DNA from 2 places in the Priestia sp. TSO9 genome. Region 1 is predicted to be linked to the other one. Evidence: riboswitches for the same ligand, from Rfam matches in the RefSeq annotation. Region 1 holds a riboswitch; the other holds the start of a gene.
What was found. Region 1 has a riboswitch for S-adenosylmethionine ahead of LJC66_RS06175 (bifunctional homocysteine S-methyltransferase/methylenetetrahydrofolate reductase). Riboswitches for the same ligand answer to the same signal wherever they lie in the genome.
Positions count from the first base shown of each region.

Region 2: linked by a shared signal. The riboswitch ahead of LJC66_RS11225 (Na+/H+ antiporter NhaC family protein) and the one ahead of LJC66_RS06175 (bifunctional homocysteine S-methyltransferase/methylenetetrahydrofolate reductase) in region 1 are both predicted to bind S-adenosylmethionine.

Region 1 covers NZ_JAJEKD010000009.1:675,334-683,237, reverse strand. Annotated here, with positions in the region: gene LJC66_RS06180 (YkvI family membrane protein) at 1-881, opposite strand, end outside; SAM riboswitch class I at 1,226-1,332, shown strand; gene LJC66_RS06175 (bifunctional homocysteine S-methyltransferase/methylenetetrahydrofolate reductase) at 1,440-3,278, shown strand; gene metH (methionine synthase) at 3,279-6,722, shown strand; gene LJC66_RS06165 (HAD family hydrolase) at 7,100-7,897, shown strand.
Region 2 covers NZ_JAJEKD010000013.1:583,280-591,183, forward strand. Annotated here, with positions in the region: gene LJC66_RS11195 (spore germination protein) at 1-1,208, shown strand, start outside; gene LJC66_RS11200 (spore germination protein) at 1,215-2,342, shown strand; gene LJC66_RS11205 (Ger(x)C family spore germination protein) at 2,326-3,537, shown strand; gene LJC66_RS11210 (YtoQ family protein) at 3,681-4,121, opposite strand; gene LJC66_RS11215 (ABC transporter ATP-binding protein) at 4,292-5,203, shown strand; gene LJC66_RS11220 (ABC transporter permease) at 5,196-5,963, shown strand; SAM riboswitch class I at 6,065-6,171, shown strand; gene LJC66_RS11225 (Na+/H+ antiporter NhaC family protein) at 6,256-7,566, shown strand; gene LJC66_RS27725 (hypothetical protein) at 7,606-7,734, opposite strand; gene LJC66_RS11230 (LacI family DNA-binding transcriptional regulator) at 7,859-7,904, shown strand, end outside.

The DNA of each region.
Region 1 (7,904 bases):
TTCAGGGGAAGAAATGACTGAAGCTGCTTAGCGATTCCAAATACATTTCCAATCAATGTAGTAAAAATCTCCCCTAACACAACTACCGTAAATAAAACATTCACCCACGCTGAGATATTTTTAACAACGGCACTCATCGGAATATCAAGTTGAAATGAATAAGGCAAATTGGAAAGGGCAAGATGAGTAGAAACAAGCATAAACGTAAGTACACATCCTCCTATTACGGCCCCTTTTTTAATCACGCTCCTATCTTTCACGGAGCTTCCTAATGGAACCAAAACGGCCTGAGCCAAAGCTAGATTTAGGGAAATATATAAAAAGGGACTAACCGCCCACTTCCACTGCGTGACGAGCATTAAATCCGGCTTCGTTTGAATCAGTGAGAAATAGCTGATATTTGGCACAAAGATGATAAAAGCAAATGAAAGCATCATCGGCACAACAAGAGAATTAACCATTAAAATACCGTTAATTCCTCTTGCGATAAATATATAAGTTAAAACAATTGTAAAAATCATCCCAACAGGAGGCCACAGCCCGAACTGTTCTTTTCCTATTGCTCCCGTACTCGCTAGCATGACTGAAGTTACTCCAAATAAAATGACAATCATTACACCGTTTACCGCTTTTCCAAGCACATCACCAAATAAATATGTATTAAGCTGCTGATAAGAAGAAGCCCCTATTGCGTGCGAAAGCAGCATCATTTTCGAACCTAGCCAAATAAAAAACAAGCCGCTGACCAAAATTCCAACCATTCCAAGTTCCCCGTACTGTGTAAAAAATTGAACGATTTCCTTGCCTGTTGCAAAACCGGCTCCTACAACGGTGCCTACATACGTAGCAGCAACCTGCAGCGTGAGTTTCCACCTTTTCATGCCCATCACCCTTCTACCCTTCATAGTTCACTATATGTAGAAACGGTTAAAAAAAGACGAGCCTTTTTACGTGTAAATCTACGCATATCCCGGCGCTTGTGCCTTTTCGTTTATTTTTTCTTTTTTATTTTCTTTTTGTATTTCTCACAATAAACTCCTTAACCCCTAACATAATAGTCATTTTCAAACAAAATATACGGATATTTTCCCTTTAGCTTTTAAATTTTCCTCAATATTTGCTGGAAATTCACAATTTACTGTTGTATAATTTCTAAAAATCAGATAAATTATTAAATAAGTATTCTTTCTATTTAAAAAAATATGTTTCAATTATATACAATTGATTCTTATCATGAGAGGTGGAGGGACTGGCCCTTTGAAACCTCAGCAACCAGTCGTTAGAGACATGGTGCTAAATCCAGCAAGCAATTTATTGCTTGGAAGATAAGAAGGCGAAAAAAGTCTTCTTCTTAAGAAGACTTTTTCTATTTTATCGGCATATTGCATAAAACGAATCACTCGTGAAATAGAAGCGGAACAATTTAAGGAGGTTTTGACATGGGGTTACTTGAAGATTTAAAGTCTAAAATTTTAATTGGGGATGGTGCCACTGGTACCCTCCTTTACTCACACGGTATTGACAGCTGTTTTGAAGAACTAAACATCACCAAACCAGAAGAGGTTTCTCGTATTCACAGAGCCTATGTAGAAGCTGGTGCAAACGTTATTCAAACAAATACGTACGCTGCTAATTATCAAAAACTTGCCCGTTATGGATTAGAAGATTCAGTCAAAGACATCAATGTTGCTGGTGTAAAATTAGCGAAACAAGCTGCAAAAGATCAGGCTTACGTGGTTGGTACACTCGGTGGAATTCGTTCTTTCCAAAAAAACGCTATTAGTTTAGAAGAAGTTAAACGAAGCATTCGTGAACAAATGTTTTGGCTTTTAAATGAAGGCGTGGATGGCCTTTTGTTTGAAACATACTATGATTTCGAAGAATTAAAAACCGTTCTTACACTGGCAAGAAAAGAAACGGATAAGCCTATTATTACCCACGTTTCCCTGCATGATATTGGCGTACTGCAAGATGGGCGTCCTTTAGCAGATGCATTAAAAGAATTAGAAGACTTAGGAGCAGATGTTCTCGGGCTAAACTGCCGTTTAGGTCCTTACCATATGATTCAGTCTCTTGAAGAAGTACCGCTTCCTGATCGTGCTTTCTTATCTGCTTACCCTAACGCCAGCCTTCCTGCGTATGTGGAAGGAAAGCTGGAGTATGAAACGAATGAAGACTACTTTGTAGAAAGCGCACGTTTATTCCGCGAACAAGGGGTTCGCTTAATTGGAGGATGCTGCGGTACAACACCAGCTCACGTACGCGCAATGTCATCTGCCTTAAAAGACCTGCCTCCGATTACAAGTAAAGTCGTTAAAATGAGACCAGCCGTTACGGTTCAAGAGCGTGAGCAGCAGGATAAACCTCATATGCATGAAATTGTGAAGAAGCGCCGCTCGGTTATCGTCGAGCTAGATCCGCCTAAACAGCTGGGTCCGACGAAATTTTTAGAAGGCGCAAAAGCACTCGATAAAGTCGGCGTAGATGCTATTACATTAGCTGATAATTCTCTTGCCTCACCTCGCATCAGCAACTTGGCAATGGCAACACTGATGCAGCAAGAAACAAAAGCACGACCGCTTATTCATATTACCTGTCGCGATCGAAATTTAATTGGACTTCAATCTCATTTAATGGGACTTCATACGCTAGGAATGAATCAAGTTCTTGCAATTACCGGTGATCCGTCAAAAGTTGGCGATTTCCCTGGCGCCACTTCGGTCTACGATTTATCTTCATTTGACTTGATTAGTTTAATCGCTCAATTTAATGAAGGACTATCTTATTCGGGTAAACCACTTGGTCAAAAAACCAATTTTTCCATCGCAGCTGCCTTTAACCCAAACGTGCGTCACTTAGACCGAGCTGTTCAGCGTTTGGAAAAGAAAATCGACTGCGGGGCTCACTATTTCATTACTCAGCCTCTCTATTCAACTAAGCAAATTGAAGAGGTATATGAAGCAACCAAACATTTAACAACACCGGTATACATCGGGATCATGCCGTTAACAAGCGCGAGAAACGCTCGATTTATTCACCATGAAGTACCTGGAATTAAATTATCAGAAGATATTCTAGAACGCATGGACGCAACGGGAAATGACCGAATTCGCGGTGAAGTCGAAGGTCTTGCGATTGCAAAAAACTTAATTGATACAGCATATGAGCTTTTTGACGGTATTTACTTAATTACGCCGTTTATGCGCTATGAAATGACCGAAATTCTAACACGCTATATTCATGACAAGCAACTTGTTACATCAGAAAGGAAGATATAAATGAGCTCACTTATCGAACAACAACTAAAGAAGCGAATACTCGTCATCGATGGAGCAATGGGAACGATGATTCAAGATGCTGATTTAACCGCTGAAGATTTTGGCGGCGAAGAATATGAAGGCTGCAACGAATATTTGACTCGAACAGCGCCTCATGTGATTCAGCGCATTCATGAAGAGTACTTTGCAGCAGGTGCTGACATCATTGAAACCAATACGTTTGGCTCAACATCTACCGTACTTGATGAATACGATTTAGGTCACTTGGCGTATGAATTGAATATCGAAGCTGTGAAGCTTGCTTGTGCAGCCCGCGATAAATATTCAAATCCCGAATGGCCTAGGTTCGTAGCTGGAGCTATCGGTCCTACGACTAAAACACTCTCTGTTACCGGCGGTATTACATTCCCTGAGCTAGTCGAAACGTACGAAGAGCAAGCTCGGGGTTTGTTAGACGGCGGCGTTGACTTACTTTTAGTCGAAACCTGTCAAGACATGCTGAACGTAAAAGCCGCGTTTCTAGGCATTACAGCAGCGTTTGAAAAACTAAAAACCGAAGTTCCTATTATGATTTCAGGAACAATTGAGCCGATGGGAACAACTCTCGCTGGTCAAGATATCGAATCTTTTTACTTATCACTGGAACACATGAAGCCTCTTTCAGTCGGACTTAACTGCGCGACAGGCCCTGAATTTATGACGGATCATATTCGCTCTCTTTCAGACCTAGCCACTTCAGCAGTTAGCTGTTATCCAAACGCTGGACTTCCGGATGAAGAAGGCAATTATCATGAATCCCCTGAGCTGCTTGCTCAAAAAATTAAAGGGTTTGCTGATAAAGGCTGGCTGAACTTTGTAGGCGGATGCTGCGGTACAACGCCGGCTCATATTAAAGCACTGGCTGAAGCGGTAAAAGAGGTTGCGCCTCGTTCGCTTGATCGCTCCGAGCATAACCATGCTGTAACCGGTATTGAACCACTTGTATATGACGATTCTATGCGCCCTCTTTTTGTGGGAGAACGTACGAATGTAATCGGTTCTCGCAAGTTCAAGCGTCTGATTGCAGAAGGAAAAATTGAAGAAGCATCTGAAATTGCGCGTGCTCAAGTTAAAAATGGTGCTCACGTTATTGATATTTGCTTAGCAGATCCAGACCGTGAAGAAATGGAAGACATGGAGGAGTTTATTCAAGAAGTTGTAAAAAAAGTGAAGGTTCCTCTTGTAATCGATTCAACGGACGAGAAAGTTATTGAAAAAGCTTTAACATACTCACAAGGTAAGGTCATTATTAACTCCATTAACTTAGAAGATGGTGAAGAGCGTTTTGATGCAATCTTACCGCTAGTAAAAAAATTCGGTGCAGCTCTGGTTGTTGGTACAATCGATGAAACGGGCATGGCCGTTACTGCAGAACGAAAAGTAGAGATTGCTAAACGCTCACATGATTTGCTTGTTGAAAAACATGGATTTAATCCAAAAGATATTATTTTTGACCCTCTTGTGTTTCCTGTAGGGACTGGTGATGAACAATATATTGGTTCTGCTGAAGAAACAGTTAAGGGAATTAAAATGATTAAAGAAGCCCTGCCTGATTGCCTGACCATTCTCGGCGTAAGTAACGTGTCATTCGGTCTTCCTCCAGTCGGACGTGAAGTACTAAATGCGGTTTACCTTTATCACTGTACGCAGGCTGGACTGGATTATGCCATTGTTAATACAGAAAAATTAGAGCGCTATGCTTCTATTCCAGAAGCTGAAATTGAGCTTGCTAATGCGTTATTATTTAACACAACTGATGAAACGTTAAGCACGTTTACCGACTTTTATCGTGATAAAAAGAAAGAAGCAAAAGTAGAAATTTCTACGCTAACACTCGAAGAACGATTGGCAATGTATATTGTCGAAGGTACAAAAGAAGGATTGCTTCCTGATTTAGAACAGGCTTTAGCTCAATATGATGATCCTTTAGATATTATTAACGGACCGCTTATGAAGGGGATGGCGGAAGTTGGACGTTTGTTTAATGACAACCAGCTGATTGTAGCAGAAGTGCTTCAAAGTGCGGAAGTGATGAAAGCATCCGTTGCCTTTTTAGAACCTCATATGGAAGCAACTGAAAATGATTCTGGAAAAGGCAAAGTGATTCTTGCGACGGTTAAAGGCGACGTGCACGATATCGGTAAAAACTTAGTAGACATCATTTTAAGCAACAATGGTTTTAAAGTAATTGATTTAGGGATTAAAGTAACGCCGCAGCAGCTGATTGAAGCAGTAAAAGACGAAAAGCCAGACATCATTGGCCTGTCAGGTCTTCTAGTAAAGTCAGCTCAGCAAATGGTTTTAACTGCACAAGATTTAACACAATCAAGCATTGATGTTCCAATTATGGTAGGAGGGGCTGCTCTTTCCCGTAAATTTACTGACTTTAAAATTGCCCCGGAATATGAAGGTGCGGTCCTCTACGCCAAAGATGCGATGGACGGATTAGCGTTAGCAAATAAGCTGCAGAATAAAGAAGAAGTTATTCAGCTTTTAGCAGATTTAAAAACGCGGCAAGAAAAGAAAGTAACGGTTCGAGAACGCCAGCCTCAAACCACTCAAGCAGCTACGGCTGTTTTAGAAAGATCCGCCATTTCAACGGACGCTCCTGTTTTTGTACCGGCTGATTTAAAGCGGCACGTTGTCAAACACTACGATTTGGCACAGGTTCTTCCGTATATTAACTGGCAGATGCTTTTAGGCCATCACTTAGGACTAAAAGGAAAAGTGAATAAGCTGCTTGCTGAAAAAGACGAGCGTGCTGTTCAATTAAAAGAAACCGTTGATGACCTGCTCGAACTGGCCCTAAAAGAAAACTTAATTAAGCCAGCGGTTATTTATCAGTTCTTCCCTGCTCAAGCAGACGGAAATGATTTAATTATTTATGATCCTGCTGATGAGAAAACAGAAATTGAACGCTTTACCTTCCCTCGACAAGCAAAAGGACAGTTCCTGTGCTTATCTGATTTTGCAAAGCCTAAAGAAAAAGAGATGGACTATGTATGTTTCTTCTCTGTAACAGCAGGAACAGGCATTCGCGAACGCGCGGCGAAATTCAAAGAAAACGGCGAATTTTTAAAGAGTCACGTGTTCCAAGCTCTTGCGCTTGAACTGGCTGAAGGATTAGCAGAACGTGTTCATCAGCAAATTCGTGACCGCTGGGGATTCCCTGATTCGCCTGACTTTACAATGGCGGAGCGTTTTTCAGCCAAATACCAAGGTCAGCGTTTTTCATTCGGATATCCTGCATGTCCAGACCTTGAAGACCAAGCAAAACTGTTTAAATTACTTAAACCTGAAGACATCGGCATTCAGTTAACAGACGGTTTCATGATGGAACCAGAAGCTTCTGTTACAGCCCTTGTTTTTGCACATCCTGAAGCGAAATATTTTAACGTATTGTAAAATATGGCCGCGGTCTTTTAGACAGCGGCTGTTTTTTACAGTGAACAAACCTGAAAAAAAGGCTGCGACAAATGGATTGTAGCTGAAGAAAGATCCGAACGGTAAATTCAGATTCTTAATTGAGAATCAACTGCGTTCGGATTTTTTTCATTGTGATCGTGAACTGGATTTCATGTAGCTGTTTCTAGCTGTTTGAAGGGCAAAGCGAAGACTCCTGCGGAAAGAATTGATGTAGTTATGTCTTAATCTCTTTGAATTCACAGCCGGTTTGAGCTTTTTTTATGAGTTTCTTGGGAAACACTGATAGAATAAGGAATGTAATAAATTTGTAACGCTCTTATCACAGCAAATTTTTCGGGGAAAGGAATTTTCAAGAAATGATCAAATTATTTGTAAGCGACTTAGATGGCACTCTTTTACACGAAGAAAAATACGTAGAACAGCATAATGCAGACGCACTTAGTGAACTTCAGCGCCAAGGAGTAGAGGTTTGTATTGCTTCGGGACGAATGGATACGGAAATTTTAAAAATTTCTACTGATATTAATAATACTTTTCATCGCATAAGCCAAAACGGAGGATTTGTGTGGACCAAAGAAAATCAAGAACTTCATGGAAAAGTGTTTGAAGATGATTTAGCAGTTCAACTTTATAAAAAAACGATAGATCCTAACCGTATTACGCTTGTCTGTTCAAACGACACGAATTATGTAGAGCAGCGAAATGAAATTATTGAAGCAATTGAAAATCACATGTTTTTCCCTATCCAAGAACAAATTGAAATGACGGATTCATTTGGTCACGCTCTTTCTCCATCTAAAATCACGGTCCTTGGAGATCACGATGAAATGGTAGCTCTGCAAAAAGAAGTGAACGAAGAGTTTGGTGATTATATTGATACATATATTTCTGCCAAGCAGTGTTTGGATATTATGCCTAAGCATATCAGCAAAGGAAATGCCATTGAAATTTTATTAAATCATCTTCAGCTAAAACCAGAGGAAATTGCATGTGTGGGGGATTCATTTAATGATATTCCTATGTTTCAATTAACGCCGAACAGTTTCGCTATGGCTACAGCTCCTGAAGCCGTTCAGCGCCACGCCTCTGCTGTTGTGTCATCTGTTAGTGAAGCAGCGCGTATTGTTTTAGAAAAAAATAAGCAAACAACCTAAAAAAAGC
Region 2 (7,904 bases), on a different contig from region 1:
GTGATGTAGAAGAGGTTCATTCTATTAAAGAAGTAACATCAAAAGTCTTAACAGGATCTACGGCGCTTTTAATTGACGGGTTATCATCTGCTTTAATTCTTGGTACAAGCAAAGTGAAAACAAGAACGATTGAAGAGCCCGTATCAGAAGCATTAGTGAGAGGGCCAAGAGTAGGCTTCACTGAATCTTTAAGTGATAATACTTCTTTATTAAGAGGAAGCGGAGACATTGAAAATTTGTGGCTGGTGAAATTTCAAGTAGGAAAGCGTTCCAAAAAAGACTTAGTTGTTGCTTACATAAAGGAGATTGTTGATCCAGAACTAGTTGAAGAAGTAGAAAAACGAATTAAAAAAATTGATCTTGATAATGTACCTGAGTCAGGATATGTGGAACAACTCATTGAAGATAATTACCTTAGCCTATTTCCTCAGGTGCAGAATACGGAGCGTCCGGATCGTGTAATTGCTGCTTTGATGGAAGGGAGAGTAGCCATTTTATTAGACGGGACGCCTTTTGCTTTGATTGCCCCCGTTACGTTTAGCATGATGCTACAGTCGCCGGAAGATTATTATGAAAGGTGGATTCCCGGTACATTCATTCGTTTTCTTCGTTATATCGCAGTAGTTCTTTCTCTTTTTACACCAGCCTTGTATATTGCTTTTATTTCGTTTCACCCAGGGATGATTCCGACTAAATTGGCTATTTCCATTATAGGAACAAAGTCTGGAGTGCCATTTCCAGCCCTTATAGAAGCCTTATTCATGGAAATAGCTATCGAAATCTTGAGAGAAGCTGGACTCAGGTTACCAAAACCAATTGGTCCAGCAATGGGAATTGTCGGTGGATTAATTATTGGAGAAGCTGCGGTGCAGGCAGGAATTGTTAGCCCTATTTTAGTGATTATTGTGGCGTTAACTGCCATTTCATCGTTTGCTATTCCGCAATATAGCGTCGGGATTTCATTGCGTATTCTTCGCTTCATAGCTATGCTATGTGCTGCCGTACTTGGATTATACGGCGTCGTTTTATTTTTCCTTTTTATGACCAGTCATTTGGTAAAACTAAAAAGTTTTGGCGTATCTTACATGAGTCCAGCGGTACCCTATCGTTTAAGTGAATGGAAAGACTTGATGGTCCGTATGCCTCTTATGATGATGAAAAGACGTCCAAAGATGATGCACACCAAAGATTCTCTACGAAAAGGATAGCAGCTTATGATAAAAGGAAGTGAATCAGAGGTAATGATAAATTCAAACGATCGTATTACGACGCCACAAACAGCTATTATTGTCATCAATTTTATACTTGGAACTGGTATTCTGACATTGCCTCGAACAGCTGCGGAACAAGTGAAAACACCAGATGTGTGGTTAACTGTTATTCTAGGAGGAATAGTCACGATGATAGCAGCGATAATCATGGTGAAGTTAAGCCGGAAATTTCCTGGAAAGACGTTTTATCAATACAGTAAAGAAATTACAGGGAAATGGTTGAGTAAGTTAATTAGCTTACTTATGATAGGTTATTTTTTACTGCTTGGTGGTTTTCACGCCCGTTCATTGGCAGAAGTAACCGGATATCTCTTGCTGGAAGGAACGCCGACGTGGGCTATTATTATGCCATTTATGTGGATAAGCCTCTATTTAATTAGAGGGGGCATTAATCCGATTGCTCGACTGTTTGAAATTATATTCCCTATTACCGTTATTCTTTTTTTACTGGTAGCTTTTATGAGTATGAAAATATTTGAAATAGATAATCTGCGCCCCGTACTTGGATCAGGAGTCCTTCCTGTACTAAAAGGGGTAAAAACAACTGCTCTTGCATTCACGGGTCCTGAAATTATGTTAATCATTTTAGCTTTTATGAAAGAACCTCACAAAGCAGGAAAAGCTGTACTAGTTGGAATTACTATTCCTATATTTATTTATGTGATTACTGTTGTAATGGTGATCGGAGCGTTATCGATTGATGGAGTAGTAATAAGAACATGGCCAACGCTTGATTTAATAAGGAGTTTTGAGCTGACAGGCTTGATTTTTGAACGATTTGATTCCTTGCTGCTAGTTGTATGGATCATGCAGATGTTTGCTTCTTTTACTATTAACCATTACGCCGCTTCATTAGGACTGTCTCAGCTTTTCCAAAAAAACATTCATCCATTTATGTATGGTTTGCTTCCGGTTATATATCTTATTTCCATGATTCCCAAAAATATTAATGATGTATTCAAATTGGGAGATATGATTGGCAATATCGCCTTAGTTCTATTTGGCTTTTTGCCGCTGCTTCTTCTCATTATTTCAAAAGTAAAGCGAGTAAAATATGAAACAAACCTTTAACCATTTCCAGTTCCTATTGGTTTTGTTTTCTGTTTTTTTGCTCTTTCCTCTGGCAGGCTGCTGGAGTAGTCATGAAATTGAAGAGCAAAGTTTTGGAGTGGGTGTAGCCTATGATAAAGGTAAGGAGTCCATAGCTGAAAAAGAATTTGATGAACAAGGAGAAGGGTATACTAAAAAGAACCTGATTACGTCAACTTATCAACTTATCACTCCTCAAGTCGCAAGTTCAACCACTAAACAAGGAGGACCCCAGCAGAAATCTTATGTAAATATCTCGGAAACAGGAGATTCTCCTTTTCAAATGCTTCGTGAATTATCTTTAAGAAGTGACACTCCTTTAACTAGTCCTCATATGAAAGTAATGGTTATCAGTGAGGCCCTTGCACGAGCGTATAGTTTAGAGCAATTAGTGAACCAAACTCTTCGGGACAATGATTTTAGACCTAGTTGCCTTGTGTTTATTAGCAAAGGAAGAGCTAGCGACACGTTAGAATCAAAAACAGCAGGAGAGATCCCGGCTTTTCACCTGTATGGAATGATAGACAATACGTATCGAACAACGCGAATTTTACCGCCCATGCCGCTTATTAAATTAGCAAGCAAGATTCAAACTGGGTCTAGTTTTCTGCTGCAAAATGTATTATCAGCAAATGGAGAAATCAAATTTGCAGGTGCTGGTATAATTAAAGGGAAAACAAGCAAAATGATTGGTTTTTTGAATGAAGAAGAACTAGATGGTTTGGCTTGGATCACAGGCAAAGGAAAAGGCGGCCTAGTAAAAAGCTTTGATAAAAAGACCGGTCAGCTGATTGTATATGAAATAGAGTCTATGAAAAGTCACATTCAACCTCATGTTAAAGGAAATAATATCTCTTTTGATGTACACATTGAATCAGTGGGAAGGCTATCTGAAAGTTGGATGACCTCAGGGAGCTCTTTTAACAATCAATTTTTACAGAACGCGCAAAAAACTTCAGAAAAAAAAGTAAAGAACCTGGTAAAAAACGTACTAGAAAAAATGCAAACAAAATATAAAGTTGATGTTGCAGGTTTCGGAAATCAATTGAGAATTAAGAGGCCCGGAGTATGGATGAGGGTTAAAGACAATTGGGATCAAACATTTAGTGAAGTGCCAATTAATTATGATGTGAAGTTAACGATTAAAGATTATGGAGCATCCGGGTCAAAAAAGTAAGCACCCGACTATAACTTTGTTTATCTTTATGTCAAAAATGAAAAAATCCCCCCAAAGAAATACTCATCACATGCTTCGTACGCAGCCCTCAATAAATAATAAATAATAAATAAGAGCTGCCACTTTTGGACAGCTCTTATTTATTATTCAAAAATATAAGCTAATGCTTGAAGAGCCTGTTCTGGCGTTTCGACTACAACCTGGGCTTTGTTTGACAGTTCTTTAAGCGGATGGTGCAGTTTTTCAGGGCGAACCAAAATTAGCGGTTTATCTAATGCGATGGCTGTCGCCGCATCCATTGCGCTGTTCCACTGCTTGTATTTTTCGCCAAATAAAGCAATAACCACATCAGATTTTTTAAGGAGCACCTGCGTACGTAAATTATTAATTTGAGAAGCAGCCTCATCTTTTAAGACAGCGTTAGGCTGTTTTCCTAAAATTTCTTCTCCAATGTTGTCGGAGCGGTCATGGTCTGTCATGGGACCGACAAAGGTAAGGGGAAGGTTTAATTGTTCTGCTTGGTTTTTAATTTCGTCTCGCCAGTTATCGTGAATTTGCCCGGCAAGGTATACGGTTAAGTTCATTATGTAGAAGTCCTCCTCTAACTAAGATTTGTTTTATTTTATCAAATGTAAGCGGATAATACGAATGATTTGAATGGGCTACTTTTCCAAAAATAAGGTTATAGTAGACAAATAGTTAAAAAAGAGAAACAATAGAAGGCGTATTGCTAATTAAAGAAAGGATGTACATGATGACAGAAACAGTGCTACAAGTAGATCATGTCAGTAAAGTAATTGGGAAGAAAACCATTTTGCATGATGTATCCTTATCGGTTGAGCGCGGTGAGATTTTCGGATTGCTTGGTCCGAACGGTTCTGGAAAAACAACGCTAATTCGTACCGTCGTAGGACTCATTAAAGAAACAGAGGGAACGATTACCGTTAACGGCTTTCCTTTAAAGGAACAGTTTACATCAGCAATGAAATCAATTGGCGCGATTATTGAGAACCCTGAGTTTTATGATTATCTGACGGGCTATCAAAATTTAAAACACTTTGCGAATATGCATGAAGGAATCACATCAGAACGCTTGGATAAAGTGATTGCTTTAGTAAAGCTTGAAAACAGCATTCATGCAAAAGTGAAGACGTATTCTCTTGGGATGAGACAGCGTTTAGGAGTAGCTCAAGCTATTTTACATAAGCCTGCATTGCTTTTACTAGACGAACCAACAAATGGTCTAGACCCAGCGGGAATGAGAGAGTTTCGTACATATTTACAAACGCTTTGCAGGGAAGAAGGAATTTCAATCTTAATCGCGAGCCACTTATTAAAAGAAGTAGAAGCATTATGTGACCGCGTTGGTATCATTCAAGACGGTGAGTTAAAAGCCGTTCAAGATCTATCTCCAAATCGTCAAGATCAAGGAATGCACGTAGAATTTGAAGTGTCTGATGCGCAAAAAGCAGCGGATCTTTTATCACAAGAATTTGAAATAACGATGAGATCAGATATTATCGACGTGGCGATTGTAAAAGAGCAAATTCCAGCTGTAAATAGAAAATTAGTAGATAGCGGTATTTTAGTCTACCGAATTACACCTGTTTATGAGACGCTTGAAGATTCGTTTATGTCCGTTACGGAAGGAGAGCACCATGCTTAAGCTAATTCAAAATGAACATATGAAATGGTTTCACAAAAGAAGTACAAAAATCACGTTTATCACAATCGGCATTTTAACTCTTTGTATGGCTCTTTTAATAAAGAAAGTGTCAAACAGTGCAGGAACGGAAGACAACATTTTGAACTTCCTGTCATTTAGTTCAGGTATGCTCATTCTTGTTCAATTTTTCGCGCTTGCTGTTGGAGGGTCAATGGTTGCAAAAGAGTTTGAAGCAGGTACCATTAAGCTTCTGTTAATTCGTCCGGCTAGACGTTCAACGATTTTAGCATCGAAGTACATAACGCTCATTTTAATTAGCTTGTATTATTTGCTGAGCTATTTGCTTTTTTCGTTTGTATGGGGAGCATTGTTCTTTGGATTTGCCAGTCTAGAAGGAGATGCGCAGCTGCTTAAACATATTACGCTTACCTATGACAGCGCGTATATGGAAACGTTTATGATGATGACGTTCGCATTCATGCTGTCGTCTTTATTTAGAAACAGCGCGCTTGCTTCAAGTCTAGCTATTGTCGTAAGTATCGGGGCTAAAGCGGTAACTGCACTAGTATCAGAGCTAGGTTTATGGTGGGGTAAATTTCTATTATTTGCCAACACGGACTTTCTTCAGTATATGGACGGAATGAAGACGATGTTTGACAGCATGACAATTCCATTTTCAATTTTCATCTTGGTCGCGCATTTTGTCTTCTTTATGGGCGTGGCATGGGCAGCGTTTTTAAAACGTGACGTAGCTAACTGATGTGAGAATTTTCGTACTATACATTTTTCTAAAATAGCATTTGACAATTAAATAAAAAGAGATTACAGTAGTGAAAGACTATTTTTAAAACAACTATAAACTTCTTATCAAGAGAGACGGAGGGACTGGCCCTATGATGTCTCGGCAACTGGCTGTACGCAGTGCGGTGCCAAATCCAGCAGACGATGCTTCGTTTGGAAGATGAGAAGGGTAATCTTATGATACAAATAAGAGACCTCTTCTTATCAATAAGAAGAGGTCTTTTTTATTACGTAAACAAGAGGTGTTAAGAATGGAACAACAAAAAGGAAACGGCTGGGCGCTGTTACCGCTGGGCGTCTTTTTAGTCCTGTTTGTCGGATCAGGAATTATAACGGGAGATTTTTATAAGCTGCCTGTACTAGTAGCCATTATTATTGCAGCCATTGTGGCGCTGGCTATGAACCGCAAAGATTCACTTAATGTAAAAGTGGAACGTTTTGCTAAAGGAGCAGGGCATCCTGATATCATTATTATGGTGCTTATTTTTATTTTAGCAGGTGCTTTCTCTCAAGTTGCTAAAGGCATGGGAGCTGTTGATTCAACTGTAAACTTAGCTCTGTCTGTGCTTCCGCAAAGCTTAGTGGTAGTCGGAATCTTTGTTATTGGCGCATTCATTTCAATTTCGATGGGAACGTCAATGGGAACAATCGCTGCGCTAGGACCTATTGCTGTAGGAATCAGTGAGCAAGCGCATGTATCCATTACATTAGCAATTGCTGCCGTTGTTGGTGGTGCAATGTTTGGAGATAATTTATCCGTAATCTCTGATACGACCATTGCAGCAGTTCGTACGCAAAAAACAAATATGTCAGATAAATTAAAAGTAAACTTTTTTATTGTCCTTCCTGCAGCGATTGTTACGGTAATTTTATTGCTTGTAATGACGCTAGGCAATACGTCATCAGTAGAAATTAAAGATTTTAGCTGGTTTAAAATCTTGCCTTATGTCGGCGTACTCGTTGCTGCCATATTTGGTGCAAACGTATTAAGCATTTTAACCGGAGGAATTGTATTAGCCGGCGTGATTGGATTAGCTGACGGAAGCTACACGCTTTCTTCTCTTGCTAAAACTGTGACAGAAGGTATTGGCGGAATGTCAGAGTTAATTATTTTATCTCTGCTAATCGGCGGAATGGTTGAGCTTATTCGCTATAACGGCGGTATTCAGTTCTTATTGAATTTATTAACACGACGCATTCAAACAAAAAAAGGCGGCGAATTCAGCATCGCTGGACTGGTAAGTTTAACTAATTTAGCGACGGCTAATAACACGATTTCAATTATTACAGCAGGTCCGTTAGCAAAAGAAATCTCTGATAAATATTCAATTGATAATCGTAAATCAGCCAGTCTGCTTGACTTGTTTTCATGCAGCGTTCAAGGGCTGATCCCTTACGGCGCACAAATGCTTCTCGCAGCAGGATTTGCTAAAGTTTCACCGATTGAGATTATTCCATTTACATTTTACCCAATGTTAACAGCGGTTTGCGGGATCATTGCAATTGTAATTGGATTTCCTCGTTTAAATAAAAAGTCAAAGTCATCTAAAGAAGCTGCGTAATATCAAACCCTTAAAAAGAATGTTCTTTTTAAGGGTTTTTTACTGTTTAAAAAAATCAGTCGGCTTTTCATCATCTAACTCCTTCCAAAGCGTCTCGTTCTGTTTAAGTGCATAAGCCGCTCCTCCAATTTCAATTCCGCATAATAAAATGAATAATAAAATACCCATGAAATGACCTCCTTACGTAAATGAATAAAAACACGATGGTAACGGGTTTAGCTTCTTGCTGTTTCACTTTATAATGAGAATAAAGTATGAAACGCGTTTCAGCGCAAGAGAAAAAGGTGAAAACATGACAAATATCCGAGATATCGCAAAAAAAGCTGGTGTATCTGTCT